Regions from separate parts of the Parageobacillus sp. VR-IP genome, predicted to be linked through region 2. Evidence: riboswitches for the same ligand, from Rfam matches in the RefSeq annotation. Region 2 holds a riboswitch; each other region holds the start of a gene.
The links. A riboswitch is a leader RNA that binds a small molecule or an ion and turns the genes downstream of it on or off. The one in region 2 is predicted to bind cobalamin.

Region 1: linked by a shared signal. The riboswitch ahead of HT574_RS09620 (HoxN/HupN/NixA family nickel/cobalt transporter) and the one ahead of HT574_RS14200 (ABC transporter substrate-binding protein) in region 2 are both predicted to bind cobalamin.
Region 3: linked by a shared signal. The riboswitch ahead of HT574_RS00455 (ribonucleoside-diphosphate reductase subunit alpha) and the one ahead of HT574_RS14200 (ABC transporter substrate-binding protein) in region 2 are both predicted to bind cobalamin.

Annotation. Positions count from the first base shown of each region.
Region 1 covers NZ_JABVYQ010000003.1:324,537-334,332, forward strand. The annotation lists gene HT574_RS09580 (helix-turn-helix transcriptional regulator) at 1-192, shown strand, start outside; gene HT574_RS09585 (hypothetical protein) at 238-441, shown strand; gene HT574_RS09590 (hypothetical protein) at 445-804, shown strand; gene HT574_RS09595 (GNAT family N-acetyltransferase) at 785-1,285, opposite strand; gene HT574_RS09600 (glycerophosphodiester phosphodiesterase) at 1,475-2,428, opposite strand; gene HT574_RS09605 (hypothetical protein) at 2,657-2,827, shown strand; tRNA gene HT574_RS09610 (tRNA-Gln) at 3,152-3,223, shown strand; gene rraA (ribonuclease E activity regulator RraA) at 3,325-3,810, shown strand; cobalamin riboswitch at 3,870-4,061, shown strand; gene HT574_RS09620 (HoxN/HupN/NixA family nickel/cobalt transporter) at 4,215-4,913, shown strand; gene cobJ (precorrin-3B C(17)-methyltransferase) at 4,915-6,477, shown strand; gene HT574_RS09630 (sirohydrochlorin chelatase) at 6,493-7,323, shown strand; gene cobK (precorrin-6A reductase) at 7,336-8,115, shown strand; gene HT574_RS09640 (precorrin-8X methylmutase) at 8,137-8,784, shown strand; gene HT574_RS09645 (cobalt-precorrin-5B (C(1))-methyltransferase) at 8,790-9,796, shown strand, end outside.
Region 2 covers NZ_JABVYQ010000005.1:221,058-230,853, reverse strand. The annotation lists gene cobS (adenosylcobinamide-GDP ribazoletransferase) at 1-120, opposite strand, end outside; gene HT574_RS14225 (bifunctional adenosylcobinamide kinase/adenosylcobinamide-phosphate guanylyltransferase) at 120-677, opposite strand; gene cobD (threonine-phosphate decarboxylase CobD) at 674-1,744, opposite strand; gene cbiB (adenosylcobinamide-phosphate synthase CbiB) at 1,701-2,672, opposite strand; gene HT574_RS14210 (adenosylcobinamide amidohydrolase) at 2,669-4,153, opposite strand; gene HT574_RS14205 (FecCD family ABC transporter permease) at 4,153-5,208, opposite strand; gene HT574_RS14200 (ABC transporter substrate-binding protein) at 5,174-6,136, opposite strand; cobalamin riboswitch at 6,264-6,477, opposite strand; gene HT574_RS14195 (PH domain-containing protein) at 6,604-7,218, opposite strand; gene HT574_RS14190 (DUF7916 family protein) at 7,515-8,432, opposite strand; gene nagE (N-acetylglucosamine-specific PTS transporter subunit IIBC) at 8,526-9,796, opposite strand, start outside.
Region 3 covers NZ_JABVYQ010000001.1:60,037-69,832, forward strand. The annotation lists gene HT574_RS00455 (ribonucleoside-diphosphate reductase subunit alpha) at 1-1,316, opposite strand, end outside; cobalamin riboswitch at 1,445-1,642, opposite strand; gene HT574_RS00460 (DUF5683 domain-containing protein) at 1,786-2,247, opposite strand; gene HT574_RS00465 (carbon starvation CstA family protein) at 2,568-4,646, shown strand; gene HT574_RS00470 (YbdD/YjiX family protein) at 4,639-4,842, shown strand; gene HT574_RS00480 (IS200/IS605 family accessory protein TnpB-related protein) at 5,417-6,016, shown strand; gene panE (2-dehydropantoate 2-reductase) at 6,239-7,153, shown strand; partial or broken gene tnpA (IS200/IS605 family transposase) at 7,342-7,683, shown strand; partial or broken gene HT574_RS19685 (IS200/IS605 family element RNA-guided endonuclease TnpB) at 7,684-7,980, shown strand; gene HT574_RS00495 (glycoside hydrolase family 13 protein) at 8,151-9,796, shown strand, end outside.

The DNA of each region.
Region 1 (9,796 bases), on a different contig from region 2:
AAAGGAAAGACGCTCGGCGGAAAAGTATGGTGGAGAGAAATTAAGCGGATGGGGCCGTTTCGCCTCCAGCAAAACCTCATCAGCAAGCATTACCGTATTTTAGATGTGCACAATGATCGCTGGTACAGTTCTTTCGATAAGGAGGAAGCGTTAAAGCGGCTGGAGGAACTCGCTAAAGGTGCCGAATTGTAACCAACTGCCCTTTGGCTGCGACTAATGAAGAAAAAGGGTGGTTTAATGAAACGATGCTGGTGGTGGCTGCTTGGTATTGCTGTCCTTTTTTGCCTGTATGGGGGAGCGCGGACATATGCGTGTTCGTGCGTTCCACCTCGTTCTCCGTCGGAAGAGTTTACGAAAAGTGATGCGGTGTTTTCCGGGAAGGTCGTTCGTATTTATGAAACAACGCGGAAAGAACCGGAAATCGGAGAGCGGGTTTCATAACGTGTGGTTATTTTTTCGGTCGATCGCACGTGGAAAGGGGTAAACGAAACACATGTTGTCGTGTACACCGGCTTTAGCGAGGCAGCTTGCGGGTATCCGTTTGAAGCCGGAAAAGAGTATCTCGTTTATGCGTATGACGATACGGATTGGGTCACAGGAATTTGCTCGCTGACAAAACCGTTGTCGCTCTCCAAGCCTGACATCGAAGCGTTTGGAAAAGGAACACCGCCGACGCAGCACGTGGCGGCGGAAGAGTTGAAGGAAGATAGATTAAATCCTTTCTTACCTTATCGTCATTTGCGTGATTGGTTTTGTCGTAATTCTCTATGTTGTCCAAACACGCCTACAGAAATAAGGACATGATGATATCGTCCACATAGGTGCCGTCTTCCAATTTTAGTTGGCGGCGGAGATAGCCTTCTTGTTGAAATCCAAATTTTTTATATACATGAATGGCTCGCTCGTTCGAGGCCATGACGTTCAAGGTGATTTTTTCAATCCCTTCCTTTTTGGCCCACTCGATCATATGCTGAATAAGCTGAGAACCAATGCTTTGATTGCAGTACGCTTCTTGAAGGCTGATGCCGAATGAGACGATGTGACGAAGCCGTTGTTTCTTTCCCCTCTGCGTGTTCAGTAAACCGATGATTTTCCTGTTTTCTTCCGCTACTAAAATCAAGTTTCCTGATTGTTGCTGATCAATAATCCATTGCCGCTGGCGTTCGACTGTCATCATAAATTCATCTGGAGTCGTCAGCATAAATGGACTTGTTTCTAATATCGTTTTTGTATGGAATAAAATCCCTTCCGCATCGTTTGGCGTGGCCGGACGAATGTTCCACATGATGATCCTCCCTATCAACCTTGGATTGTAGAGGAAGATAATTTTACTAATAATACGAAAAAAAAGATATTTTGTCAATGAACAAAAAACGGGTATGCAGAGGTGTAGGACAGCAGCTTTTTGCATACAAAAAAGCAAGCCGCCTATCATCGGCGGCTTGCTTCAATGAACATGGAAAACCGCATCATTTTAGAAGATCGGCACCAGCGATTTTGCGGTGAACTTTTTCTTGTTCAGTTCTACTAATTGATCAGGGTAATCCGTAAACATTCCATCCACTCCTAACGATAATTGTTTTAGCATCTCCTCTTTCGTATTGACAGTGTATGGATAAACAACGAGATGGCGTTTATGTGCCTTTTGCACAAATTCTAGAGTAACGAGCGATTGATCTGGTGCAACTCCTTCAGCATATTCGGTGGCTCGATCCAGTACGTCATCAAGGTTTTGGCCCTTGAGCATGGCAGGGCTATATAGCTGAATGAGCGGAATATCGTGAGGGACTATTTTCTGTAATTTGCGTAAGCTTGCTTCGCTGAACGATTGGAAAATGACTTTACTTTTTTGCAAGTATCTGTTCTTTTTTAAAATGCCGACTAGTTTTTCTTCCATGCCAAGATAAATGTTTGGATCTTTTGTTTCAATGTACAGAGCTGTTTTCGACCTGCATTGCGCAAGCCAATCGATTACTTCTTGGAGAGTAGGAATTTTTTCCTTTCTATACTGCTTGTTAGCATATTGCGGGAACATTTTATTGAACCATGTGCCAGCATCAAGTCGCTTTATTTCCGCCAGCGTAAAATCCCTTACTCTCCAAGGAGCACGATTCGGATAAACTTGTTCTACATTGGTCGTTCTGGCCAGTGTGGCATCGTGAATGGCGACTAACTCTCCGTCTTTCGTCATATGCAAGTCCAGTTCAATGTAGTCGGCTTTCATTTCCAGCGCTTTTTTGTATGCGGATAGCGTATGCTCTGGAGCGTAGCCTGATGCGCCGCGATGGGCGACGACAGTAATATGCTGACTGGCTGGATGACGAGTAGAGGGCTTTTGCTTGACATCATCCGCTGCCCAAAGATTAGAAGCGTATGATGCAAGAAGCACAAGTAAAAGCGGTATCGCCACGATTGTCGCTTTGTTCACGGCTACTTCCCTCCTTTTTACATGGTATTGCATTAATCAAAAAGATAGAGCGATGGTGAATGAAAATGTTGCCATTCTTTGTAGTGCAAAAGTTGTGGATTTTCTGCGCAAATTTTCGTGAATGATACCATGCCGGGAAGCATGTATGGTGGTTGCGACGAATCAACTAGGCGGGCAGCGGTTCTTGAATGGTGACATTATTTTTTGCAAAACATCGAGGGACATACATTGATGATAAGCGAAGTGCAAAACGGCTTTATCTCAAGAAAAGAAACAACAGGACAACAAGGATGTTCGGAAGGAGAAAGGCAAACAAGCAAGACATGGGTGTTATTCTATAGCTTCGGTCTTGTTTGGATTCTGTGCCCTGATCCGGCCGCCATCATTGAGCGCTCCTGACAACAAAGCATTGGCAAGAAAACAAGCCAGTCTCGTTCTCCCCGGCTAACAACAAATTCCTAATAGAAAGAAAAGCAATGCAACAATGCCTTTCATGGCCAAAACATTTTTTCATCCACCTCTCTATTCCTTTTTTAGTGTCATTGCTTGTGTATTATTTGACCACCGAAAGCACGTTGGAGCAGCAGATGTTATTGCATGAACTACGTTCGTGATATGTGGCATATTTTGCATATCGCTGTCCGGCATGTATAAAGAGAAAAAAATGCGGGAAATAATAGGAATGGAAAATCTCTTGCGAAGAAAACGTTAAAAAGTGATCGTTGGGCTATAGCCAAGCGGTAAGGCAACGGACTTTGACTCCGTGATGCGCTGGTTCGAATCCAGCTAGCCCAGTCTCTAACAGACAAGCAATGTCGCTTGTCTGTTTTTTTGTGGAAAAAGAAGGAGTTTCGACAAATATGTCAAATATAAGACGTAGCGAGGAGGGAATGATGGTGAAAACAGCAGATTTATGCGATGAATTTTTAGGTGAATTGCAAGTTTGCCAGCTGCCAATGCAATCATATGGCGGCAAAATGGAATTTTCCGGACCGATTGCGACAGTTGATGTATTGGAGGATAATGTGCTCGTCCGCGAGGCATTAGAAACGGTTCCTGCGGGAACAGTGTTAGTTGTGGACGGAAAAGGCTCACGCAATTGCGCGCTGCTTGGAGATCGTTTGGCGCAAATCGCCTGCGATCGTGGACTTGCGGGCGTGATTATCCATGGCTGCATTCGCGATTCTGCAGAGATCGCCAATATGCCGCTTGGGGTGATGGCGATCGGTACATGCCCCGTGAAAAGCAAAAAAGAAGGAAAAGGAAAGCGGGATGTCGCGCTTGAATTTGGCGGTGTTCTTTGGGAGCCAGGCGCCTATGTATATGCGGATCGCGACGGGATTGTATTGGCAAAAACGGACTTGCTGAAAAAAAGTGATTGACGCCGTTTGAAAATTTATACTACTATGAATAACAGAAATGTTCTATGAAAAATTGATATCATATGCCAAGCAAATAAGGTGCCTTTCTCATCAGAGAACAGGCTTAAAAGGGAAGTACGGTGAAAATCCGTCACGGTACCCGCCACTGTGATGGGGAGCTTTGTTGCATGATGTCACTGAAGGAAACTTCGGGAAGGCGCAGCAAAGCGATGATCCTAAGTCAGGAGACCTGCCTTATTTGTTCGGACGGATACCTACGGGATTATAGGTAGACGTGCGGGAGAATGGCATACTTTTTGGCTATATTTGTATGCATTTTTCTGCACCTCTGCGTATAGAGGTGCTTTTTATTTTGCAAAAAAGAAGCACAAATTGGCAAAGCGAGGGGTGTAACATTGGAATTTGTGACATATGTCATGCTGGCAGTTTTTCTCGGAATTCGTCATGGGATGGATAGTGATCATGTTGCTGCTATTGCTGATATGGTTGGGAGCGAGGCGCACCGTAAAAGGCAAGTATCGCTAGGGATTATGTATGCGTTTGGTCACGGGTCTATAGTGTTTTTTATGGGACTGATCGCTATTTTTCTTGGATTTCATCTTCCTTCTTCGACCATCCGTATTTTAGAGGCGACGGTTGGGTGTACGCTTATTATTCTCGGAGGAATGATGTTATTTTCGCTTTTCTATAAAAATGAGGTTAAAAGCCGAATAAAGGTGTTATACGAATTGATAGATAAAATGACTCGATATTTTCAGAAAAACAAAAAGAAAGAAAGTGCTGTTTCGTTTTTGCGCTTCGGCTGGATCAGCGCGTTTATTATTGGCATTCTTCATGGGATTGGGGTGGAAAGCCCAACGCAGCTGGCTATTTTAGCACATGCAGCCGGGAAAGAAAATATGAGCATGGCGGCGCTACAGCTTAGCTTATTTGTCGTAGGCTTATTGATCGCAACGATTGGAATGACTTTTTGTCTTTCCTGGGGATTTATGAAAGCAAGAATGAGAGAAAAAGTGTTTTTGATTATTGGAACTGTCACTAGTTTTTACAGTTTATGGTTAGGGATATCCATCATTGTCGAAACGTGGAAAGGGGGAGCGTAGTATGAAAGGAAAATTATTAATCGTCGGATTTGGTCCAGGCAGCAAAGAACATATGACAAAGCGGGCGCGGGAAGCAATTGAAGAAAGCGATATTATTATCGGTTATAAAACGTACATTGACCTAGTTGCGGATTTAATTGGCAATAAACAAGTGATTTGCACTGGAATGACGGAAGAAGTAAGCCGTGCGCAAGAGGCGGTGAAATGGGCGGAACGCGGAAAAACGGTTGCCGTCATTTCCAGCGGGGACGCGGGCGTGTATGGAATGGCAGGGCTTGTGTATGAGGTGCTCATCGAAAAAGGCTGGACGCGAGAAAGCGATATCGAAGTGGAAGTCATCCCAGGCATTTCGGCCATTCACTCATGTGCCGCTCTTTTAGGTGCTCCAATTATGCATGATGCGTGCACCATTAGTTTAAGCGATCACCTAACGCCTTGGTCGCTTATTGAAAAACGGATCGAAGCGGCAGCCGCTGCCGATTTTGTCATCGCTCTATATAATCCGAAAAGCGGACGACGCACGCGGCAAATTGTCGAAGCGCAGCGTATTCTTTTGCGTTATCGCTCGCCAAATACTCCGGTTGGATTAGTGAAAAGCGCTTATCGTGCGCGGCAACATATCGTATTGACGGATTTAGAGCATATGCTCGATTACGATATCGGAATGTTAACGACCGTTATTATCGGCAATTCTTCGACGTTTGTATACGACGGACTGATGATCACACCGCGCGGATACCAGCGAAAATATACGTTAAGCGCCGCTGAACAGCCGCTGAAACCACACGAACGGCTTCGCCAAGAAGCGGAGCCGTGGGCGCTTGATCAAACAAAACCAAAACCGGTAAAAGAAATCGCGGAGGAAGCGTTGCAAAAATTGGCGATTGGCCATGATGACATCGCTTCGTTTGCACCGGCGATTTTCGAAATTGCGGTTAGCCCGGGAGTAGCGAACAAACATTTTACGCCAAAACAGATGATGGTACTAGCTGACATCGTCGGTGAAGACGGAACAATGATGTATACCCCGGATCATTATTTGAAGCTGGAAGTGCCTACTTCTAATCCAGACCGTATCATCGCTAGACTGAAAGAAGCGGGACTGACCGTTGCCCCTGTCGGGGATGTACTGACGTTGAAAGTTTGTGATTTTTGCGACGGTGAGAAAAAAGACGCGATTCCATACGCAGAAGAGTTATACGATCAGCTTGCGGGAATGGCGCTTCCGAAAGAATTGAAGCTCGGTGTAAACGGCTGCGGCATGGCGTGTTACGGAGCGGTGCGGGAAGATATCGGAATCGTCTATCGGAAAGGAGCATTCGACTTATTTTTAGGAGGAAAAACGGTTGGAAGAAACGCACATCCTGGACAACTTGTCGCTGAAAGAATTCCGCCTAGTGAAATTGTATCGGTTGTCACCCGCATTATTCAAGAATATAAGGAACGCGCGCACCCGAACGAACGATTTCATAAGTTTTTCCAACGGGTGAAACAAGTTGGCGGATTTGTGTATCAAGAAGCGAAGCAGGCGGCAAAAATCGAAGTGCCTGCCTGCGGAGAATAAGGGGGAAGAAAATGAATGAAAGCAGTATTATTTGTCGGGCACGGCAGCCGCGACCCAGAAGGGAACAACCAAGTTCGGCAGTTTGTCGAACAATTAAAGCCAAGCATCAAAACATCCATACATGTCGAAACGAGTTTTTTAGAATTTGGACTGCCGACAATTCGCGGAGGAATCGATCGTTGCGTTGCCGCCGGAGCTCGCGAAATTATCGTAATTCCGATGATTTTACTGTCAGCGGGACATTCGAAGCTGCATATTCCGGCAGAGATCGATGAAGCGAAGAAGCATTATCCGCATGTGTCGTTCATCTATGGCCGGCCAATTGGCATTCACAAGCAAACATTTTCGATCTTAAAAACGAGATTGCAAGAAATCGGTGAAAATATAGAAAATCCCGACCCGGAAACAGCGGTAGTGCTGCTTGGGCGCGGGGGAAGCGATCCTGATGCGAACAGCGATTTATATAAAATTTCCCGTTTATTTTGGGAACAAACGAACTATTTCCTCGTAGAACCAGCATTTATGGGAGTAACGACACCGTCGTTAGAAGATGGAGTGGAACGTTGCGTGAAGCTAGGGGCGCGGAAAGTGGTGGTTTTGCCGTACTTTTTGTTTACCGGCGTGCTCATCAAGCGTCTTGAAGAAAAAGTAAAACAATTTCGTTTCCAGTATCCCAAAGTCGATTTTGCGTTAACCGGCTACTTTGGGTTTCATCCAAAATTAAAAACGATTGTGCTTGACAGATTAGAAGAGGCGCTTGGCAAGAAGGTTATGATGAACTGCGATATGTGCCAATATCGGCTTCATGCTGCAGAGCATCATCACCATCACCACCATCATCATTAAGGAGGTACTGGCATGATTATCGTATTAGCGGGAACGAGCGATGCCCGAGAACTGGCGCTTTGCATCCAACAGGCGGGCTATGATGTATTGGCGACCGTCGTTACAGAACATGCGGCGGAGCAGCTGCGCGCTTCCGGCTTAACGGTGCATCTCGGGCGGCTGGCGGCGGATCAATTGGCGGAGTTGATCCGCGCAAAGAAAGCGAAGGCGGTGGTGGACGCGAGCCATCCGTTTGCCGAAGAAGCGTCGAAAAACGCGATGCAAGCTGCCGCAGACGCGGGGGTTCCATATATCCGTTACGAACGGCAAGCGGCTCCTGTTGCTTATGAGCGCGTCACGTTTGTTGACAGTTATGAAGAAGCAGTCGAGCTCGCTGCGAAAAAACAAGGCGTCATTATGCTAACGATCGGAAGCAAAACGCTGCACATTTTTGCTGCCAAGCTGCTTGGCCTTCCAAATACACGCGTGATTGCACGCATGCTGCCGCGCAAAGACAATATGGAGAAATGCGAACAACTAAAATTTCCGCAAGAAAATATCGTTGCGATGCAAGGCCCGTTTACGAAAGAACTCGATAAGGCGCTTTTCCGCCATTTTGGCGTTACGTTGCTCATTACGAAAGAAAGCGGAAAAGTTGGATTTGTCGACGAAAAAATCGCCGCCGCACAAGAGCTGGGGATTGAGACGATTGTCATTCGTCGTCCATCGATTCAGTATGGCACGGTGTTTTCCCAGTTTTCCGATGTCGTTAGGGCGTTACAACAAATGGTTCCGTTATCCATTCATTCATGAAAGAAAGAGGGGTTTTTTACAATGGATTTTCGCACGGAATTTCGTCCGGTTACGGTCCAGCCGCAACAAATTGAAGCAAGAAGCTTTCAAATCATTGATGAAGAAATTGGTGAACACCATTTTACGGAGGAACAATATCCGATTGTACAGCGCGTCATTCATGCTTCTGCCGATTTTGAGCTTGGAAAAAGCATGTTATTTCATCCTGATGCCATCCGCGCGGGAATCGAAGCAATACGCAGCGGCAAAACGGTCGTCGCTGATGTGCAAATGGTACAAGTCGGTGTGAATAAAACGCGTATTGAAAAGTTTGGCGGAAAAGTGAAAGTGTATATTTCCGACGAAGATGTCATTGCGGAGGCGAAAAGGCTCAACACGACAAGAGCGATCATCGCGATGCGAAAAGCGGCGAAGGAGGCGGAAGGCGGGATTTTTGCGATCGGCAACGCGCCAACGGCGCTGCTGGAGTTGATTCGTTTGATTAAAGAAGGAGGAGCGCGTCCAGGATTAGTGATCGGCCTGCCGGTCGGATTTGTGTCGGCAGCAGAATCGAAAGCGGAGTTGGCGAAATTAGATATTCCATTTATTACGAATATCGGCCGAAAAGGAGGAAGCACCGTTACAGTAGCGGCGCTAAACGCGCTGTCACTGTTGGCAGAGAGAGGGTAAACAAAATGGAAGCGAAAAAAACGCTACGAGAAGGATATACGACAGGGGCGTGCGCCACAGCAGCAACAAAAGCGGCATTAACGGCCCTTATTACCGGCATTCGGCAAACGGAAGCAACCATTTATTTGCCAGTCGGACGCAAGGTGACGTTTGCAATTGAAGCGTGTGAGATTCACGGTGAGTCGGCGAAAGCAACGGTGATCAAAGACGGCGGGGATGACCCTGATGCGACGCATGGAGCGGCGATTGTATCGACCGTTTCATGGGCGGAGCAGCCCGGCATTCATTTAGATGGCGGAAAAGGGGTAGGGCGTGTCACGAAACCGGGCTTACCGGTGCCGGTTGGCGAAGCGGCAATTAATCCTGTCCCGCGGAAAATGATTCATGAAACCGCGTGCGAAGTATTGGAACAATACGGCATTTCCCGCGGAGTAAACGTCATTATTTCCGTTCCTAACGGAGAAGAAATCGCCAAAAAAACGTTAAACGCGCGCCTTGGCATTATCGGCGGCATTTCGATTTTAGGAACGCGCGGCATTGTCGTTCCTTTTTCGACGTCTGCGTACCGCGCAAGCATCATTCAGGCGATTCAAGTGGCGAAAGCAAACGGATGCGACCATGTTGTGATTACGACGGGGGGACGGAGCGAAAAATTTGCCATGCAACAATATCCTCACCTTCCCGAGGAAGCGTTTATTGAAATGGGGGATTTTGTCGGCTTTACGTTGAAACAGTGCAAAAGACTAGGAATCAAAACCGTTTCCATGGTTGGGATGATGGGGAAATTTTCGAAAGTGGCGCAAGGCGTCATGATGGTCCATTCGAAAGGGGCGCCTGTCGATTTTGCATTTTTAGCGGCGATTGCCGAGCAAGCAGGTGCTTCGCCGGAACTCGTTGCCGCTGTTCGCGAAGCCAATACGGCATCACAAGTTGGCGAGATGATGCAGAAAGCAGAAAATAGGGGTTTTTTTGAAATATTATGCGATCACTGTTGCTTAGCAGCGTTACAGGA
Region 2 (9,796 bases):
AAGCGGGAAAAGACGGACGGACCAGCGCGCTACGTCACCGTTCCACTCGATTTGCCTCCGAACCGGAATCACCGTTAAAAATTGCAACGATAATAATAACCCGCTCCAAGCTGCTTTCATCAGAACAACTCTCCTTTTTTGACCGTTGCCACCCCGTGCTGGACTAAAACAGCGACCTCCGCTTCCGCGACAATTTTCTGGTGAAGCCAGCCGAGCATTTTCATATAGTGATAGGTCCCGATATCAGCGGGTACTCCCCCGCAAAATAATTCATTGGAAACAATAATCAACGCTTTGCACGCTCCCGCCAGCCGCTCTAGCGTTTCCCACATGTACGCCGCTTTACGGAAACATAATTTTTCCTCTTTCCAGCTGCCATCACGAAACAGCTCATTGGCGAGCCAATTAGTCAAACAATCGAGCAGCACGACATCTTCTTTCGTAAACGATCCGACCAGCTGGTCAAGACAAACAGGTTGCTCCCACGTTGCCCATTGAATCGGCTGTTTCTCCCGCCGCTTTTGGTGATGGATGATGCGTTGCTTCATTTCATCGTCATCAGCGCTTGCCGTCGCAATATAGTGCAAGGAGAATTCCGGGATCGCTAGCTTTCGCGCGTACCCTTCGGCCACTTTGCTTTTTCCGCTGCGGACGCCGCCGCTAATAAACACCATCATGTTTCCCACCGCTTTAACACATGCAATAATTCGTCATTTTCTTCTTTCGTTTTCACGGCAAAGCGCAAATAACGACCGTCAAGACCAGGAAAATTGACGGTATGGCGCGGCACGATTCCTTCCTTTAATAAAGAAAAAAATAGTTCTTCTGTTGGACACCCCGGCCGCCGCAATAAATAAAAGTTAGCGACAGACGAAGAAACAGAATAGCCATATGCGCGCAATATGCCCGTGATTCTTTCCCTTTCTTGGGCAATCATTTGCTTCGTTTGCGCGGCAAACTCCTCGAGCGGCAAAAAACGGAGCGCCAGCTGCTGGGCAATCTGGCTTACACTCCATGGAGGCTGCAACGCCTTTACTTTTTCAATGACTGCTTCATTTGCAGCCATATAGCCAATACGCGCTCCTGCTAAATGATGGATTTTCGTTAAGGAGCGCAACACGATTAAGCGGGAAAAGTCATTTATCCACTGCATTGCCGTAAAGCCGCCAAACCAAAAAGGGTAAAACGCCTCGTCAATCACCGTAAACGTCCTTGCTTCCTCCGCCGCGGCAAGCAACGCATAGAGCTCATCTTCTTTCATCACCGTTCCCGTTGGATTGTTTGGATGGCATAAAAAGAGAATATCGACTTCCTCTATTAATTTCATTAACTCCTGTTGCTCATATTTCCAATTTCGCTCTTCCGTTGCAACAAGCAGGACAATGTTACAGCCGTGCGCCTGACAGGCGCGGCGATACTCGGAAAACGTCGGTTCGAGAATGCCGGCCCGTTTATTGGCAAACAGTTTGGCGAGCAAATAAATGCACTCGGAAGCACCGTTGGCGATAAGCAATTTTGCTGACGATACCCCTTCTGTTTCAGCAAGCAGCTCCGCCAACTGCCGCGCCTCGGGATCGGGATACTCCATCGCCCATTGGCAAAACTCCGCCTGCGAAGGCCAAAGCGATGGCGGAAGCATATACGGGTTCGTATTGACGCTAAAATCGATGTACCTTTCCGGAAGCGGAATATTGCAGTATTCATATAGCTTGCGAGGATTCGCCCCATGCGCCGGTAAACGCAACGATCATCCCTCCTATCAACAATAGCAGCACAAACGACAAAACGGTCACCACCATAATTCGGAGCGCTCGGCGAATATGATTGGTTTGCAAAGGAACAAGCGGGTCACCGATCGTCGGCCGCCTGGAAACGACGCCGTGATACGTATTCGTTCCGCCAAGCCGCACGCCTAAAAGCGCCGCCATCGCCGCTTCCGGCCAGCCGCTGTTTGGGCTTGGATGCTTGCGGGCATCGCGAAGCAGCACGCGCCAGCAGTAGCGGAACCGCTTGCCGCTATGAGCGAACACCATGACGGCCGCTGTCAGACGCGCTGGTATATAATTCATGACATCATCCAGTCTTGCCGACGCCCAGCCGAACGCGCGGTATGTATCATTTTTATAGCCGAGCATCGAATCGCACGTATTGACAGCGCGATAAAAAAGCGCCAATGGTGCGCCGCCGATCCATGCGTAAAACAGCGGCGCGGTAATGCCGTCGCTTGTATTTTCCGCCACCGTTTCCACGCAGGCACGCACGATTTCCGGTTCATCCAAGTTTTCCGTATCGCGGCCGACAATCATGCTTAACTCGCGGCGCGCCTGCTCCATATCTCCCCGCTCGAGCGGCAGCAGCACATTCCATGCCGCCTCTTGTAGGCTTTTCGTTGCAATCGTGGTAAAAATCAGGATCGCTTCTACGACAACCCCAAAGAGCCAAGAAAGCGAATAACTAATTTTGACGGCAAGCAACGAAATGATATACACCGTTCCTGTTACTGCCGTTACCGTCACAATTCCTTTTACGCGCCGATATGCTCCTTTGTTTAATCGTCGGTCAAAAAAAGAGATAAGCGCTCCCATGCCCCGCACCGGATGCGGCAGCCAACGCGGATCACCGAGCCAAAAATCAAGCATCAATGCCAGTGCAATCGCCAGCAGATGGCTCATGAAAAATCCCTTCGCTTTCGATATCGACGCAGCGCTTCCTTTGTTGCTTCATAAACGACGCGTCCGATTGCTTGGCCAATCGGGGTGATCGTTCCCGCATACGAAAAAGCGGTGCCCGTCTGCGTCGCGGCAATGACGATGCAATCGGTCGAAGTACCCGTCGCATACGTGTTCGTCTCGGGATCAAGGACGTTTTCTTCATACAATGCCTTCACCTTTGCTTCCGTCGCTGTCATCACCGCTTGCACATAGGCAGCATCGGTTAACGTCCCATCGATAAAAATCATCATATTAATGGTTCCGATTTTTTGCTCGAATTGCGCCCGTTTCCACGCATGCGCGGCATCGACGGCATTTCCTACTCCCGCCGTCACCACCGCCCAGAGCGAAAACTCGTCTTGTTTTTCATATATGCAAACGGCATCATGTATGTCGACTGCCGTCATCATTCCAATCGTACTGGAAACAGGAAGCCCTCGTTTCCGTAAATATTGCTTCATCTCTAATTCCGCATCTTCACGGTTATAGTCTTTGGAAACTTGCCGGTTGACAAAATGGGTCGCCCATTGAAACCCAGAGCCAACAAGCGCGGAAGACAGCACTTTGAGCGGCTCCGCCGCAGTGATGGCGATGCAGTCGTCCATCGTTGTCCATGTAAGGAGTTCAGGCAGCCCCCGCTGTTCGATGGCCGACAATCCTCTTTCTGGCAAAAAGGCCAGCAGTGGCTTGGAAACGGTCGGATGTGCCTGTTTGTTTACCGGAGATTGAAACACGGAATGGAGAAGCGCCGGCTCCATCAGCTCTTCCGGCGTGCCAAGCGCAACCGCCTTCCCCTCTTTTAGCATTAAAAGCCTGTCGCAATATAAACTGGCGATATTCATATCATGAAAAATGGCAATCACGGTCAGTTTTTTCTCTTTTGCCGAACGAACAAGCTGATTTAATAGATGGAGCTGCTGGGTAATATCCATATGATTCGTCGGCTCATCGAGCAGCAGCAGTTCAGGATTTTGCGCCAGCGCCCGCGCTAAATAGGCGCGCTGGCGCTCTCCTCCGCTTAAGCGCTCGATGCTCTCTTCCGCTTTTTCGGCGAGGCCGACTTCATGAATCGCCGCATCGACCGCCTGCTCATCTTCCTCCGTCCACATCGGAAATAAACGATGCTGATGGGCGTACCGCCCGAGCTCCACCGTTTCTTTGACCGTATAGCCAAACGCCACATCGATCGTTTGCGGAAGCACCGCGGCAAAACGAGCCCACTCTTTATGCGAAAAAGAAGGGAGCGGCCGCCCGTTCACGGTGATACTGCCGCTTTGCACAGACAGCTCTTTGCTTAATAGCTTTAACAATGTCGTTTTCCCGCTGCCATTTGGCCCTAAAATGCCAAATATTTCCCCTTTTTCTACCGTAAAGGTGATATCATGAAGCACTTGTTTACGCTGATAGCGGTAAGACACGTTGTTTACTTCCAGCACATCGATCACATCTTTCTTTTCATTCTTCGGAAAAATAACAACGCAAACAGCGGAGCGCCAATCAAGGAAGTAATGACACCAATCGGCAATTCGCGCGGCGAAATGATCGTGCGCGCCAGCAAATCGGCAAGCACGAGAAATGCCCCGCCGTATAGCAAAGACAACGGCAACAACAAACGGTGGTTCGGACCACAGACAAGGCGGACCATATGGGGAACGACGAGCCCGACAAATCCGATCGTCCCCGACACCGATACAGCCGCCCCTGTCAATAACGAAGCCCCCGTTAAAATCATGATTTTGCGGCGCATCACGTTCACCCCGACATGGAGCGCCGCCGCTTCGCCAAAGGCAAACGCATTAAGCTCGCGCGCATTCAGAAGAAGCAAGACGACTCCGAGCAGAAAAAATGGAAGGAGAAGCACCGTATATTTCCAGCCCCGCATCGCGACGCTTCCCATCAGCCAGGCAATAATTTGCCGCAATTCTTCCCCGGTCAGCGCAATCATCAAAGAGATAAGGGCGCTGAAAAACGCTCCAAATATAATCCCGGCCAAAATGATCGTCTCCACCGACATTTGCCGTTCCACGGCCCTTGTAAATAAAAGCACAAGCGCGAGCGTCGCCAGACCAAATAAAATGCTGACGATCGGCAAAGTAAACGTACCAAAGAGCGGCAGTTGAATACCGAAAAAAATGACGAGCACCGCACCGACGGAAGCGCCGGATGACACGCCGAGCGTATACGGATCGGCAAGCGCATTTTTTAACAGCCCTTGAAACGCCGCGCCCGCGACCGCCAACGACGCACCAACGAGAAACGCGAGCACCACGCGCGGAAGGCGGATCATCATCACGATTTGCACAAGATCATCGGGAGCATCGCCGCCGGACAGCGGCAATCCAAGCCAGGCCGAAAAAAGAATCTTGATAATAGTAGAAAAGGGAATCGATAACGAACCTATCGATATCCCTAATAAAAGCGAGACCGCCGCAACCGTTACAGCAATGATATACATCGATACATTACTTAAAGATTTCCGGGTAAATGACTTTTGCAAGTTCCTCTACTCCTTCAACAAGACGCGGGCCCGGACGGCTGACTAAATCGGTATTGACATCATATACCCGCTTATTTTTCACCGCTGGAACATCTTTCCACGACGCGCGTTCTAACACCTGTTTCGCTCCGCCGTAGGTAGTAACAATCACATCCGGTTTGTATGCCACCACTTTTTCTTCCGTCACCATCGGCCATCCTTCCAGGCCGCCGGCAACGTTTTTCGCCGAAATGTCCTGAATCATCTCATCTATAAACGTTCCTTTTCCAGCCGTATAAATTTGCGGCGGCGGCGATACTTCCACCCATACTTTCATTTGCTCTTCCGGTTTAATTTGTTTTGCCTTTTCTTTTATTTCTTCCAGTTTCGTTTTCATATTGTTGATAATTTCTTGCGCTTTGCCGGCAGTTCCAGTTGCCTTGCCAATCAATTCGATCGAATGGTATACATCAGCAAACGATTTCGCATCATTGACTACTAGCACCGTAATGCCTGCATCTTTCAGCTGCTTGAGTCCGTCTTTTGAGTTGTGCGCGCCTGACGCATGAGCGAGAACTAAATCCGGTTTCAACGAAATAATTTTTTCAATGTTGAAATCCATGCCGCCGATTTTTTCTTTCTTTTTCACATCTTCCGGATAGTTGTCAAAATCGCTGACACCAACGATTTTGTCGCCTAATCCCAACGCATAGGCAATTTCCGTGTTGCTTGGAATTAAGGAAACGATTTTTTTCGGTTCTGACTTAATCGTCACTTCTTCCCCTAATCCATCTTTCACCGTTACCGGAAACGCGGCTTGTGATTGTTCCGTTTTTGTTGCTTCTTTGTTCGCAGGCGCTTTGCTTTCGTTCGCCCCGCTGCATCCGAACAATAGGCCGAATGTCAGGACGACGACAAGCAGCGCGATGTACTGTTTCCACTTTCTCATTGCTGTTCCCCCTTTTTACAGAAATAAAAAAACTCATTCCGAATGGGAATGAGCAAGAAACGGCAATATGTATGCATAAAGGCAGCCACCGTTGCCGTTTCCTACTCTCACCCCCCGAAGATTAGGAAACGCATAAGCAGGCAAGGCAGGTCTACTGACTCATGCTTCATCCTACTCTGAACCTTCCCATACGGCAAACGGCGCATGCCATCATACCGTACAGTGGCGATTTCATTTCGTCCGCATTTACAGTTGCGGGGACAGTTCTGGACTTTCACCAGATTCCCTATTAAGCCGTGCGGAGCGAATCGCTCCATTGGCACCTTGCTGCGAATGTATAAAATTGTCGAACAATTGACAGTTATAATATTAAAGGATAAGAAAAACTTTGGCAATAAAAAAATGAAAGTTTCATGGAATTCAAGGTATGTAAAAATCCCGCCGATGGCGGGGGACAAAGAAACCATTCAATGATTAATATACCGTTCAAACACAAAACCGAAGTCTTTTACCGTATATTTTGTCTTCGCGTCAACGAGCCATTGAAACGCGAGTTCATTCACTGCTTTGAAATCAGCCAGGAAATTATTTGTGTCACTTTTTACGCGCCCGAATACATTCGCGGTCAATTCCAAACTTTTGTGCGCGTACTCCAGCTTCGTTTCGTTTTCATGACAAAGCTCGGCGATGGCGAGCAGCGATTTATATAAATCTTTTAGTTCTTCTAAATACTTTTTATGAACGTCAATCGAATAGACATGGGCACCGATTTTAAATTTAATCTCCACGTCTAGATCAACGGTTCCCGCTGTTTCGAGCGACACGTCGGAAATCGGATGCTTGTAATAATCATAGCGGCGCAATACGCGTTTCTTGCTGGTTGCGCTCGTGCCATCCAAATGAATAAGCGCTTTATTCGTAAAACAATACTCATCTGATTTCGATTTAATTAAGAAATAAATCTTTTCCCCATCTTCATGCATTACGTAATCATCGGCATCAACTTTATCGTAGTTTTCCGGCTTAATGACCGAGCCGATATCACTTAATCCAAGCACATCAGCGGCGACTTTTCCAAACATAGCGCAACTCCTCTCGTTTTTTACGATTATTCTTTTTTATTTTTTGCGGGAAACATCCCTCGCAAATAATGGCCCCTTCTTGCTGAAGGAAAGCCTTAATTTCTATCATCCCTCTGTACGACGGGTAACCTCATGCGCACATAGATCGGTTCATTTTTCTCAATCGGCTTCCCACACACGGAACAAGTTGAGGGCTGGGAAAACATGTGATTCTCCCTTTTCTATCTCCTTCAGTTAAAATATACGTAACCACAGGACAGCAAGTTTCAATTTATGGCATAAAAATGTCGTTCATTTTACCGCAGCGGCGATCTCGCCATACGAATATATGTATGACGCTTGCCGCGGATGGCAATCGAATATGTCATAATGTTTTCCGGAATGGCGATACCGTGGTAGCCAGCGTCGCCGATATGGTACAGATCAGCGCCGGCCATTTTGCTTGCGAGCGCGATTTGACGGATTGTATCCTCGTCAGCCCCTTCCTGACTCGTGCCGATCGTCAGCATCGCCAGCGCCCCATGTTCATGGGCAGCGCGGACGAGGCTCGCTATTTTTTCGGGAGTTACACCAGGCACGGTGCCCGGCGCCGGCATAAGGACAACATCGGCCCCCGCTTGAACGAAGCGCAGCACCACGTCTTCCGATATAATGCCGCTTACTGTTTCGCCGGCCACGCCAGCTGCGTGCATTTTCCCGGCGATAATGAGACCGTCTTGGCCAAAAACAGCACGGGCTGTTTCGATCGCGCGGATAATTTCATTATTTGTCACGCCTGTTTTCGGATTTCCGGTTAGGCAGATAAAATCAAAACCTAGACGTTTTGCTTCTTGCAGTGATTCTTCTGTTGCCATCCTTCCTTTTGGAAGAGAAGCAAGACTCTCTAGCTGCCTCGCGTTCGGGTCAACAGGCTCCAAATTGACGCCAATTGGACGCCCCGTTAACTGCTTCAGACGCTTCACCATTTGATGCGGCTCCTTCGTATCCGACCCGTTTACCAGCGGCCGGAATACATCAAACATGTTCAATAGAATTAAATCCGCGCCAAACGCCGCGGCCAATTCCGCATTCGTCACCGCCGGATAAAGCGGGGCAACGGAGCCGATTACTTCCGCGACGATCGTTCTTCCTTCCGCTGCCTGAATCGATTGTTTCAGCTCTTTTCCGTTCATACGGCAAAAATCCGATGCGCTGCAGTCTAGCAACCGCTTCATTAGCAAACTCCTCCTTGATCTATATATATCTATAAAAATAGACATTCCAGCCCTCCTCCGCTAACGAAAAGAGCTGGAACGCTTTCCTCTCGGTTATAGCTTTTTCAGCTCGCTGGCGACAAACTCGACATCCGTGCCGACAACGACCTGCACATCTGTTTGATTGAGACGGATGACGCCTTTTGCTCCTAAACGTTTCAGTTCGTCCTCATTGACTTTCGACATGTCTTTTACTTTTAAGCGCAGGCGGGTCACACAGTTGTCGATCTGGATGAGGTTATCTTTACCGCCCAGCGCTTCCATATACTTCACCGCAACATCTTTGTAGCCGCCCCATGCCGCTGCGCCGCTTTCCGTGAATTCGCCTTCAATTTCCTCACGGCCAGGCGTTTTTAAATCTAATTTGACAATCAAGAAATAGAACACAACGAAATAAACAGCGGCATAGATAATTCCTTGCACGATTAATAGATACGGTTTTTGCGCAATTCCATAGTTTAAGAAAAAGTCAATCGCACCGGCAGAAAACGTAAATCCGTGGTGGACGCCCAGCATCGTCGCGATCGCCAACGAAAGACCTGTTAATACAGCGTGAACGACATAAAGCAATGGCGATAAAAACATAAACAAAAACTCAATCGGTTCGGTAATTCCCGTTAAAAAGGCAGTCAGCGCCACGCTGATGAGCGCACCGGATACTTCTTTGCGCCGCTCTTTTTTTGCTGCGGCAATCATTGCGAATGCTGCGGCTGGAAGACCAAACATCATAATCGGGAAAAATCCCGCCATGAAAATTCCGGCATCTGGATCCCCCGCGAAGAACCGCCATAAATCCCCTGTTTTTCCATTGTACTCGCCAAACACAAACCATACGAAGCTATTTAAGACGTGATGCAAGCCAACCGGAATGAGCAATCGGTTCAAGAAGCCGAAAACGCCTACCCCAAGCGCTCCGGCACCGACGATCCATTTGCCGATCGCGTTAATGCCGTCCTGAATTGGCGGCCATACATATCCAAAGATCAGTGCCAATATGAGCATGACAAACGAGGTCACAATTGGGACGAACCGCTTGCCCCCAAAAAATCCAAGCCAATCCGGTAACTTAATATTATGGTAGCGGTTATACAGCAATCCGGCAATCACACCGGAAATGATTCCGCCTAATACGGACATATTAATATCTTTGTCAATGGCAGTGGCCCCTTTTGTCAACACAAAGTAGCCGATCGCCCCGGCCAGCGCCGCCGCGCCGTTTCCGTCTCTGGCAAAGCCAACGGCAACCCCGATCGCAAAAATAAGAGGCAAGTTCGAAAAAACAGCATCCCCCGTCGCGGCGATAAACGGAATATCCAATAAATCCG
Region 3 (9,796 bases), on a different contig from region 2:
CGGTTCACTTCATCACGGTAAAACATAAACGGTGTCCCTGACTCTAGTTGGCTGCGCATAATGCTTTTCATGATTTCAATCGCCGGTACTTTTTCTTTAGAAAGTCGCGCCTCTTGAACACATTGCCAGTATTTTTCGCGGAAGCTGCCGCGCCCTTTTTCTTCATCATAAAAGTCCTCCAGGCTAAATCCCATCACTTTCCGCACTTCATGCGGGTCAAACAAATACCAATCGCCGCGCTTTTCCACTTGCTCCATAAACAAATCAGGAATGCAGACGCCCGTAAATAAATCGTGCGTTCTCATCCGTTCGTCGCCGTTATTTAATTTCGCGTCCAAAAAGGCGAAAATATCTTTATGCCACACGTCTAAGTAAACGGAAATCGCGCCTTTGCGCTGCCCTAATTGATCGACGCTGACGGCGGTGTTATTGAGCTGCTTCATCCATGGAATCACGCCGGAGGAAACGCCTTTAAAGCCCTTGATGTCGCTGCCGCGGCTTCTGATTTTGCCAAGATAGACGCCGATTCCCCCGCCCGATTTCGAAAGGTTGGCGATATCGGTATTGCTGTCGTAAATGCTTTGTAGGCTGTCATCAACCGTATCGACAAAGCAGCTTGACAGTTGTCCACAGCGTTTGCCGGCGTTTGCCAAAGTCGGTGTGGCAGCGGTCATGTACAAGTTGCTTAACGCCCAGTACGCTTCTTGGATAAGGGCAAGACGGCGCTGTTTTGGCTCTTTGGCCATTAGCGTCATTGCGATGATAAGAAACCGCTCTTGCGGAAGCTCATATAAGTTGCGTTCGTAGTCGCGGGCAAGGTAGCGATCGGCAAGTGTGCGCAAGCCGATATAGGTAAACAGCTTGTCTTTTTCCGGATCGATAAGTTTGGCGAGTTCCGTGATTTCTTCTTTTGTATAATCTTCCAAAAGGAAACGATGATACACTCCCTTTGCGACAAGTGTAGCAATTAAATCATAAAGGCTGCCGTAGCGTTGCGTTTCATCGTATCCGCGCTGCTTTGCTGCTTCTTTGTATAATTGTTCTAAATAAATGCGGGCGCAGACAAATGTCCATTCCGGTTCCGTTTCGCTAATATAGGAAAGTCCCTCTAGTATGAGATAATGAAAGAGCTGCTCGACAGACATGACCTTTTTATGTTCGATTAAGCGGATGATGCGTTCGGTATAGTCGTCTGTCCGTAAGTGTGGAAAATCGCTTGTCATGCGGCGGATAAAGGAAATGAGTTTCTCGCGGGAAAATGGCTCCGCTTGTCCATTTTCTTTCGTAATCATCGTATTGCTTGTTTGCAACGCCATCGTTTTCTCCTCCTTATCGTCCATAAAAAAATCCACTCGGGTCAACGAGCGGATGAAACGACAGCATAAAAAGGGCAGGGGAATCCCTTTTCCACCATCGTTTCATCTTCCCGCTCCCCGGAGAACATGAAACGCAACCAAGCAAGGCAGGTCTCCTGACTCGTGCTTCTTCCTACTTTGGATCCTTCCCATATGCGCGCCCAAGCGAGCTTTCGCATACAGTGGATGCTCCATTTCGTCCGCACATACAGTTGCGGGGACAGTTCTGGATTCTCACCAGATTCCCTATTAAGTCCGAACGGACACCATTGCTTGTGGTTTTACTATATATAGTTGTTTGATTAGTAAAAAACACAATATATAGTATTTGTTGTTGGTATAAGCATATAATAAAACGCTGGAAAATTCAACTGTGATTTTACGACAGAAAGGAAAAATGAGAAATGCTGTTTCGTTGTCCAAGCATTTCTCATTGGCGTGGAGTATGGAATTTTAGCAATAAAATTTGAAGCAGCCGTCCGATACATATCCCAGGAATGGCAAACAGCATCGGCAGCCAAATAGGACCGAAAAATATGCCCAAAAATGTAACGTGCGAGGAATACATCAGACCGATGGTAACGAAATAGGCGGAAAATACAAACGGCAGAAACGAATAAGGAGTTTTTCCTCCGCCAGCATCTTTGAACGCGTCCCACATCGCGTAAAAATATAAACATGGATAAAACATGAGCCACTCAAAGTCAATGATGTGGCTGGCCTCATGAGTATTTCCTAAAAAACTTAACCGAATGGCCTCGTTAAACCGTGATTGAGTATTAATAACAAACTCCAGGAAGATAAATAAAGCACCTTTAAAATATTTTCTATTTAAAATTTGCCCAAATCCAGGTAGTGCAATGCTCCACAATAACTGTTCTATTGCCTTCACGTTTTCTAACCCTTTACTAAAAATAAGTGGCTTTAAGATTGTATTGCCTGTTATTGCGATGAAAAGGGAATTGCACCTCCTTTATATTTACTGCAATTACATTATTTAACAATAAGCGATATTTTATGCTTTTTTACAACAATTAAATGGAATGTTTCTTTTTTGTAAATAAATAGTTTTATGGAATAAAATGCTTGTAAATCGTATTATTGGTTAACATAATCCAAAAATATTTTCTTTAAATTTTTCAGAATAATTAATATAATATTAATGTAATGAATTTTATTGAATAATAATTGAATAACAAAGGGGGAAAAAATGTGAAGGGGCTTAAATCCGTTTTGCTTTGGGGTCTTATTTCCGTACTTGGAGCAGTAGGATTTGCGATCCTCGCATTAAGCCGTGGCGAAACGGTTAATGCGACTTGGCTGATTGTTGCTGCTGTATGTACGTATGCGGTGGCCTACCGTTTTTACAGCAAGTTTATCGCCCGCAAAGTATTTGGGCTTGATGACAATCGCAAAACGCCTGCCGAGGTGTTTAACGACGGAAAAGATTATGTGCCGACAAACAAATGGGTGTTGTTCGGCCATCACTTTGCGGCGATCGCCGGCGCCGGCCCGCTTGTTGGACCGATTTTGGCGGCGCAAATGGGATATCTGCCGGGAACGCTTTGGATTGTGATCGGTGTTGTGTTAGGCGGAGCCGTGCAAGACTTTGTTATTTTATTCGCTTCGATGCGCCGCAATGGTAAATCGCTTGGCGAAATGGTGAAAGAAGAAATCGGTCCTGTGACAGGCTTCATTGCTGCGCTTGGTATTTTAGGAATCATGATTATTTTATTGGCTGTTTTGGCATTGGTGGTGGTGAAAGCTCTTGTAGGAAGCCCGTGGGGCATGTTCACCATCGCTGCGACGATTCCGATTGCGATTTTGATGGGAATTTACATGCGCTTTATTCGTCCAGGACGCGTGGCGGAAGCTTCTTTAATCGGATTTGTTCTGCTTCTTTTCTCGCTAGTTGCCGGACAGTATGTAGCAGAACATCCGACGCTCGCGAAAATTTTTACATTAAAAGGCGAAACGATCGCGATTTTAATGATCATTTACGGATTTGTTGCATCAGCATTGCCGGTATGGTTATTGCTTGCGCCGCGTGACTATTTAAGCACGTTCTTAAAAATCGGTACGATTGTCGGACTTGCTTTAGGCATTTTGGTTGTGGCGCCAGATTTGCAAATGCCGGCGTTAACGAAATTTATCGACGGTACTGGTCCTGTGTTCGCCGGAGATTTATTCCCGTTCCTGTTTATTACGATCGCCTGCGGTGCCGTGTCGGGATTCCATGCCCTTGTTTCGTCCGGTACGACGCCAAAAATGATTGAATTTGAGAGCCATGCCCGCCCAATCGGCTATGGCGCGATGTTGATGGAATCATTCGTTGCTGTCATGGCGATGGTGGCAGCCTGCGTGCTGACTCCGGGAGCGTATTTTGCCATCAACAGCCCGGCTGCTGTCATTGGCCAAGATGTAGTGCAAGCAGCGAAGGTCGTGTCATCATGGGGATTTACCGTGACGCCTGACATGCTGTCAGAGCTTGCGAAAAATGTCGGCGAGCAGACGATTTTATCGCGGACTGGCGGTGCGCCGACACTGGCGATTGGAATGGCGGTTATTCTCTCGAAGGTAATCGGCGGCAAAACGTTAATGGCGTTCTGGTACCATTTCGCGATTTTGTTTGAAGCGCTCTTTATTTTAACGACGATCGACGCGGGTACACGCGTTGGCCGCTTTATGATTCAGGATATTATGGGCACTTTCTACAAACCGCTTGGCAAAACCGATTCGCTAGTTTCCAATATTATCGCGACGACGCTGTGCGTTCTTGCTTGGGGATATTTCCTATACCAAGGTGTGGTCGATCCGCTTGGCGGCATTAATACGTTGTGGCCGCTATTCGGCATTGCCAACCAAATGCTGGCAGGGATTGCGTTGCTATTAGGCACGACCGTGCTGTTCAAAATGGGCAAAAAAGCGTACGTTTGGGTGACGCTGATCCCGACTACTTGGCTTTTAGTTGTCACGCTCACCGCAGGATATCAAAAGCTGTTCCATAGCGATGCGAAAATCGGCTTTCTCGCCCATGCGAATATGTTTAAAGATAAATTAAACGCAGGAGAGATCTTGGCTCCTGCGGCCAATGAAGCACAAATGCGGCAAATCATTATGAATGACTACATTGATGCAACGCTTTGCGCGATTTTCATGCTTGTGGTGATTGCCATGTTGATTTCGGCAGTAAATATGTGGATCAAAGTATTGCAAAACAAACACGTGCCGTTGAAAGAAGCACCTTATATTCCAAGAGAGGGAGGAAATGAGGTTAAACATTATGCGTAAGTGGCTTCATACCATTCTGTCCTACCGCAAACAATTTCTTGATTTGCTTGTCGGCGTTCCAAATTATGAAAAATATGTCGAGCATATGAAAACGCACCATCCGGGAGAGCCGATCAAATCAAGAAAAGAGTTTTTCTGCGAAGTGCAGGAAGCGCGCTATAACGGGAAGGGTGGCAAAGTTTCGCGCTGCTGCTAAGCTGATAAGAAGGGAAAAAGGGGAAGAGCACGTTCCCCTTTTCCCATTTGTAACGTTATGTTCGGCAGTCGTGCGGAAATGAACATCGTGGCTGTTTCTTAATTATTTTTGCAAGGAAGTATAAGCAGTTTGTTAAATATCTATAAAAATGTATGAAATCATGTAAATATTTTCTGTTATTGGACGTAAAGAGGTGAATGTTTTCCATCTTTTCCATCGTCTCCTGGCTAAGATAAAAAATCATCTCCCCCTTCCTCATATAAAAAAGGAAAAAGAAGAAGAGTTGCCGAATATATGTTCTTAAGGATCCAAACAAGGGGGAAGGCAAGGGGATGAAAATGGTTCGAGGGATGAAATCGTTTCCTATGATGAACCACAACTTCGTTTATTAGATGAGCTGATGCGCGTCTTTGGTTCCGCGAAGCGATACGCGTTCAATCGTTTACTGGATGGATGAAACGCCAAAGACATCATTAAGCACCTTCCGCGCCAATTTCGGCTCAACAAACGGTTTGCCGAAGATGCGGTCCTGCTTGCTCAATCACTGATTTCTTCCCAACGTGAACTGCTTCCAATGCGACTAGAGGATGTGCGGACGAATAAACGAAACAACATCGTTGGAGAAACCGTACGAGACGTGTATGACTGGCTGATGCAAGAAAATGTCGGGTCAGTGGTCATCGAAAACATCCAACTAAGACAGCGGCACGATACAAACAAACGATTCCATCGCTTGACCCATCATTTCAACAAGAAAAAACTGACGGAAATGATCCTTCGTCGGGGCTTAAGGCTTGGGTTTCGCGTCAAAAAAGTAAATCCGGCGTACACGAGCGTCATCGGACATTTCAAGTATAGGAAAAAGTATGGGTTATCCGTCCATGAAAGCGCCGCTTTGGTGCTTGGCAGACGGAGATTAGGGTATCAGGAACGATTGCCAAAAGAACTCATGGACACCATAAAAACGAAAGTGAAACGCCATTTGATTGACGCGTTAGGGCCGATGGAAGAATCCTACAAGCAATCAAAAAGCGGAACGAAACAACGCCAATATATTGCGATGATGTTACGCACAATCGAGAATTTCAAAGAGGAACATGAATGGTCATTATGGAATGTATTGCACAAATGTTGTTGGCTGAACCAGTACCAAATTCAACTGAAGGAGGTGTAACCCTGGTTGCTAAAATCGTTGTCGTGTACGGACCAATGGAAGGAATGGTGCACGACAGGCTCCGTCGCTGACGGCGAGCCACGGGGTGCCTTTCACAATAGGTGAATGACAGGGGATTTCCCTTCCTGATGGAGCTCAGGTGTTTCCTGAGCGGCAAGCAGTTTTGCTGGTTCTATCGCGAGGAGTCGATTTTTATAGATTTTAGTAACCAGGAATACATAGATGCGTGTTCTTGTCGTCGGCGCCGGCGCAGTCGGCGGTTATTTTGGCGGAAGATTGTTGGAAAAAGGAGTCGATGTGACATTTCTTGTCCGCGAGCGGAGGAAAAAACAGCTGCAGGAGAGGGGACTGGTGATTCATAGCGTTCACGGCGATGCGGTGCTGTCTCCGAAGCTGCTTGTGACAGGAGAGCAGGCCGAGCCGTTTGATGTCGTCATTTTTTCCAACAAAGCATATCATCTGCCGGAAGCAATCCGCGACGCGAAGCCGTATGTAGGCGAAGCAACGATGATTTTGCCGCTGTTAAACGGCATGGCGCATATGGATATGCTTTGGAAGGAATTTGGCAAAGACAATGTGCTCGGCGGGCTTTGCTTTATTGAAACAACATTGAATGAACATGGAGAAATCGTACAAACGAGCGTTTCCCATGATGTCCGCTTTGGTGAATGGTCCGGGGAGCGGACGGAACGCGTTCTTGCGTTGGAACAATTATTTTCCGGCTGCAAAGCCCGTTTCCGTTTAAGCGAGCACATTGAAATAGATATGTGGAATAAATATTTATTTATTGCAACGATGTCTGGAGTGACGACGCTGTTTCGCGCGCCGATCGGCCCGATTCGGTCGGGAGAATACGGACAAGAAATTGTGGATGGTTTGCTGAGAGAGATTGCGGCCGTCATGCAGGCGCATGGCGCTCCATTGACGGAAGAAATGGTCGATCAGCAATTGGCCCAGTTAAATAAAATTGAAGCGGCAATGAAATCATCGATGCAGCGCGATATGGAAAAAGGGCAGCTGATTGAAGCCGACCATTTGCAAGGCTACTTGCTTTCATTGGCTAAACAATACGAAATCGAAACGCCGCTGTTAAAAGTTGTTTACCATAATCTAGAAATCTATAAAAAGCGAGCGTGAAAACCCTTAGCTTCAGCTATGGGGATGAGAGCGGGCGTCGGACGAGGGAGGGGGTTAACCCTCTCGCAAGTCCGACGTTTTTTCCCATCTGCTTTGTTAGATATATTTTGATTGTATCTAACGTTTTGTATTAGAATTTCGAATTTCATTAGGTGAGAAGTATGAGAAAAGTGGAAAATAACTGAAATATTGTGTATGACTACAAGTATCATGTCGTATTCTGTCCGAAGTATCGTAAGAAAGTACTTGTTCCTCCAGTAAGTGAACGATGAAAAGAACTGTTCCAATCAAAGGCACTAGAACTACAAGTAGAAATTGCGGAAATGGAAATTATGCCGGATCATGTACATCTATTGATTCAATGCGATCCACAGTTTGAGATTCACAGAGTGATTAAGCATTTAAAAGGATATGCGTCCCGAATACTGCGTCAAGAGTTCCCGCATTTAAAATCACGCTTACCATCCATATGGACAAACTCTTACTTTGTAGCAACCGTTGGGACGGTGTTCCTGGATGTAGTAAAACGCAATTGCCCGAAGAAAGGAAAACCAACGGTTGAAGTAGTTGGAAATAAGATCAAACTGCCAAAGTTAGGATGGACAACGTTTGCGAAATCAAGAGAAGTCGAAGGAAAAATCCTTTCTGCTACGATCTGCCGCAATCCAACAGGCAAATATTTTGTATCTATCGTTTGTGAAACCAAAATCGAGCCGTTGCCAACTTCCAAAAAAGCAGTCGGCGTGGATCTTGGTTTAAAAGATTTCGCCATTCTCCCTACTGGAGAAAAAATCAATGCACCAAAATACTTCAGAAAGTACGAAAAGAATCAAGAGGCGAATCGCTCCAAAACAGAGTAAGAAAGGGAAAAAGCGCAGCCTTCCAATATGTGTCGAAAAGAAGGCTGCCTTCTTTTTGCAAAAAAGATTGTATATCACCATCATGTAGTGTAAAGTTAATAGTGAAAACGTATGCACAAAAAGAGGAGGATACAGCCTTGAGGAAAGCTTGGTGGAAAGAAGGAGTGGTATATCAAATTTACCCAAGAAGCTTCATGGATGCAAATGGGGACGGAATCGGCGATCTCCGTGGCATAATCGAGAAGCTTGATTATTTAAAAGACCTTGGAATTGATATTATATGGATATGTCCGATTTACAAGTCGCCAAACGCCGATAACGGATATGATATCAGCGATTACCATGCGATTATGGAAGAGTTCGGAACGATGGAAGATTTCGATGTGCTGCTGAAGGAAGTTCACCAGCGCGGCATGAAGTTGATTTTGGATTTAGTCATTAACCATACAAGCGATGAACATCCATGGTTTATCGAATCGCGTTCATCAAGGGACAACCCGAAGCGGGATTGGTATATTTGGCGCGATGGAAAAAACGGGCGGGAACCGAACAACTGGGCAAGTATTTTTGGCGGCTCTGCCTGGGAGTACGATGCGAAAACCGACCAATATTATTTGCATATCTTTGATGTAAAGCAGCCAGATTTGAACTGGGAAAACGAAGAAGTACGCAAAGCGCTTTATCAAATGGTTAATTGGTGGCTCGATAAAGGCATTGACGGCTTCCGCGTCGATGCGATTTCCCACATTAAGAAAAAGCCGGGATTGCCGGATTTGCCGAATCCCAAAGGATTGGATTATGTTCCGTCTTTTGCGGGCCATATGAACCAAGAGGGGATTATGGATTATTTAAAAGAGCTGAAAATGCAAACGTTTGCACGATACGATATTATGACGGTCGGGGAAGCGAACGGTGTGACTGTCGATGATGCAGAACAATGGGTCGGCGAAGAAGACGGTATTTTTAATATGATTTTTCAGTTTGAACATTTAGGATTATGGCAAAAAGGAACGGATGGCGGCGTTGATGTACGCCAATTAAAGCGCACGCTGACGAAATGGCAAAAGGGGCTGGAAAACCGCGGCTGGAACGCGCTGTTTTTGGAAAACCATGATCAGCCCCGTTCGGTTTCGACATGGGGAAATGACAAGGAATACTTGGTCGAAAGCGCCAAGGCGCTCGGTGCTCTCTACTTTTTGATGCAGGGAACACCTTTTATTTACCAAGGCCAGGAAATCGGCATGACGAACGTCCAATTTCCGAATATTGAAGACTACAATGATGTCGCCATTAAAAGAATGTATCAAATCGAACAGAAAAAGGGGCGCTCCCATGAAGAAATTATGAAAGTGATTTGGAAAACGGGACGTGACAATTCACGCACGCCAATGCAATGGTCCGACGCTCCAAATGCTGGGTTTACGACGGGAACGCCATGGATGAAAGTGAACGAAAACTATAAGACTATTAACGTTGAGGCACAATTGCGCGATCCGAACTCCGTGCTTTGGTTTTATAAAAAAATGATTCAGCTTCGCAAGACGAACGAAGTGTTCGTTTACGGAACATATGACTTGCTTTTAGAAAAACATCCGACGATTTACGCGTATACAAGAATACTCGGCAGCGAAAAAGCGGTCATTATTGTGAACCTGAGCGACCGGGCAGCGCTGTACCGTTATGACGGCATCCGCTTGAGCTCCGAAAACTTGGTATTGCAAAACTATGACGTCAAACCACATAAAAACGCAACGCGCTTTAAGCTAAAGCCTTATGAGGCGCG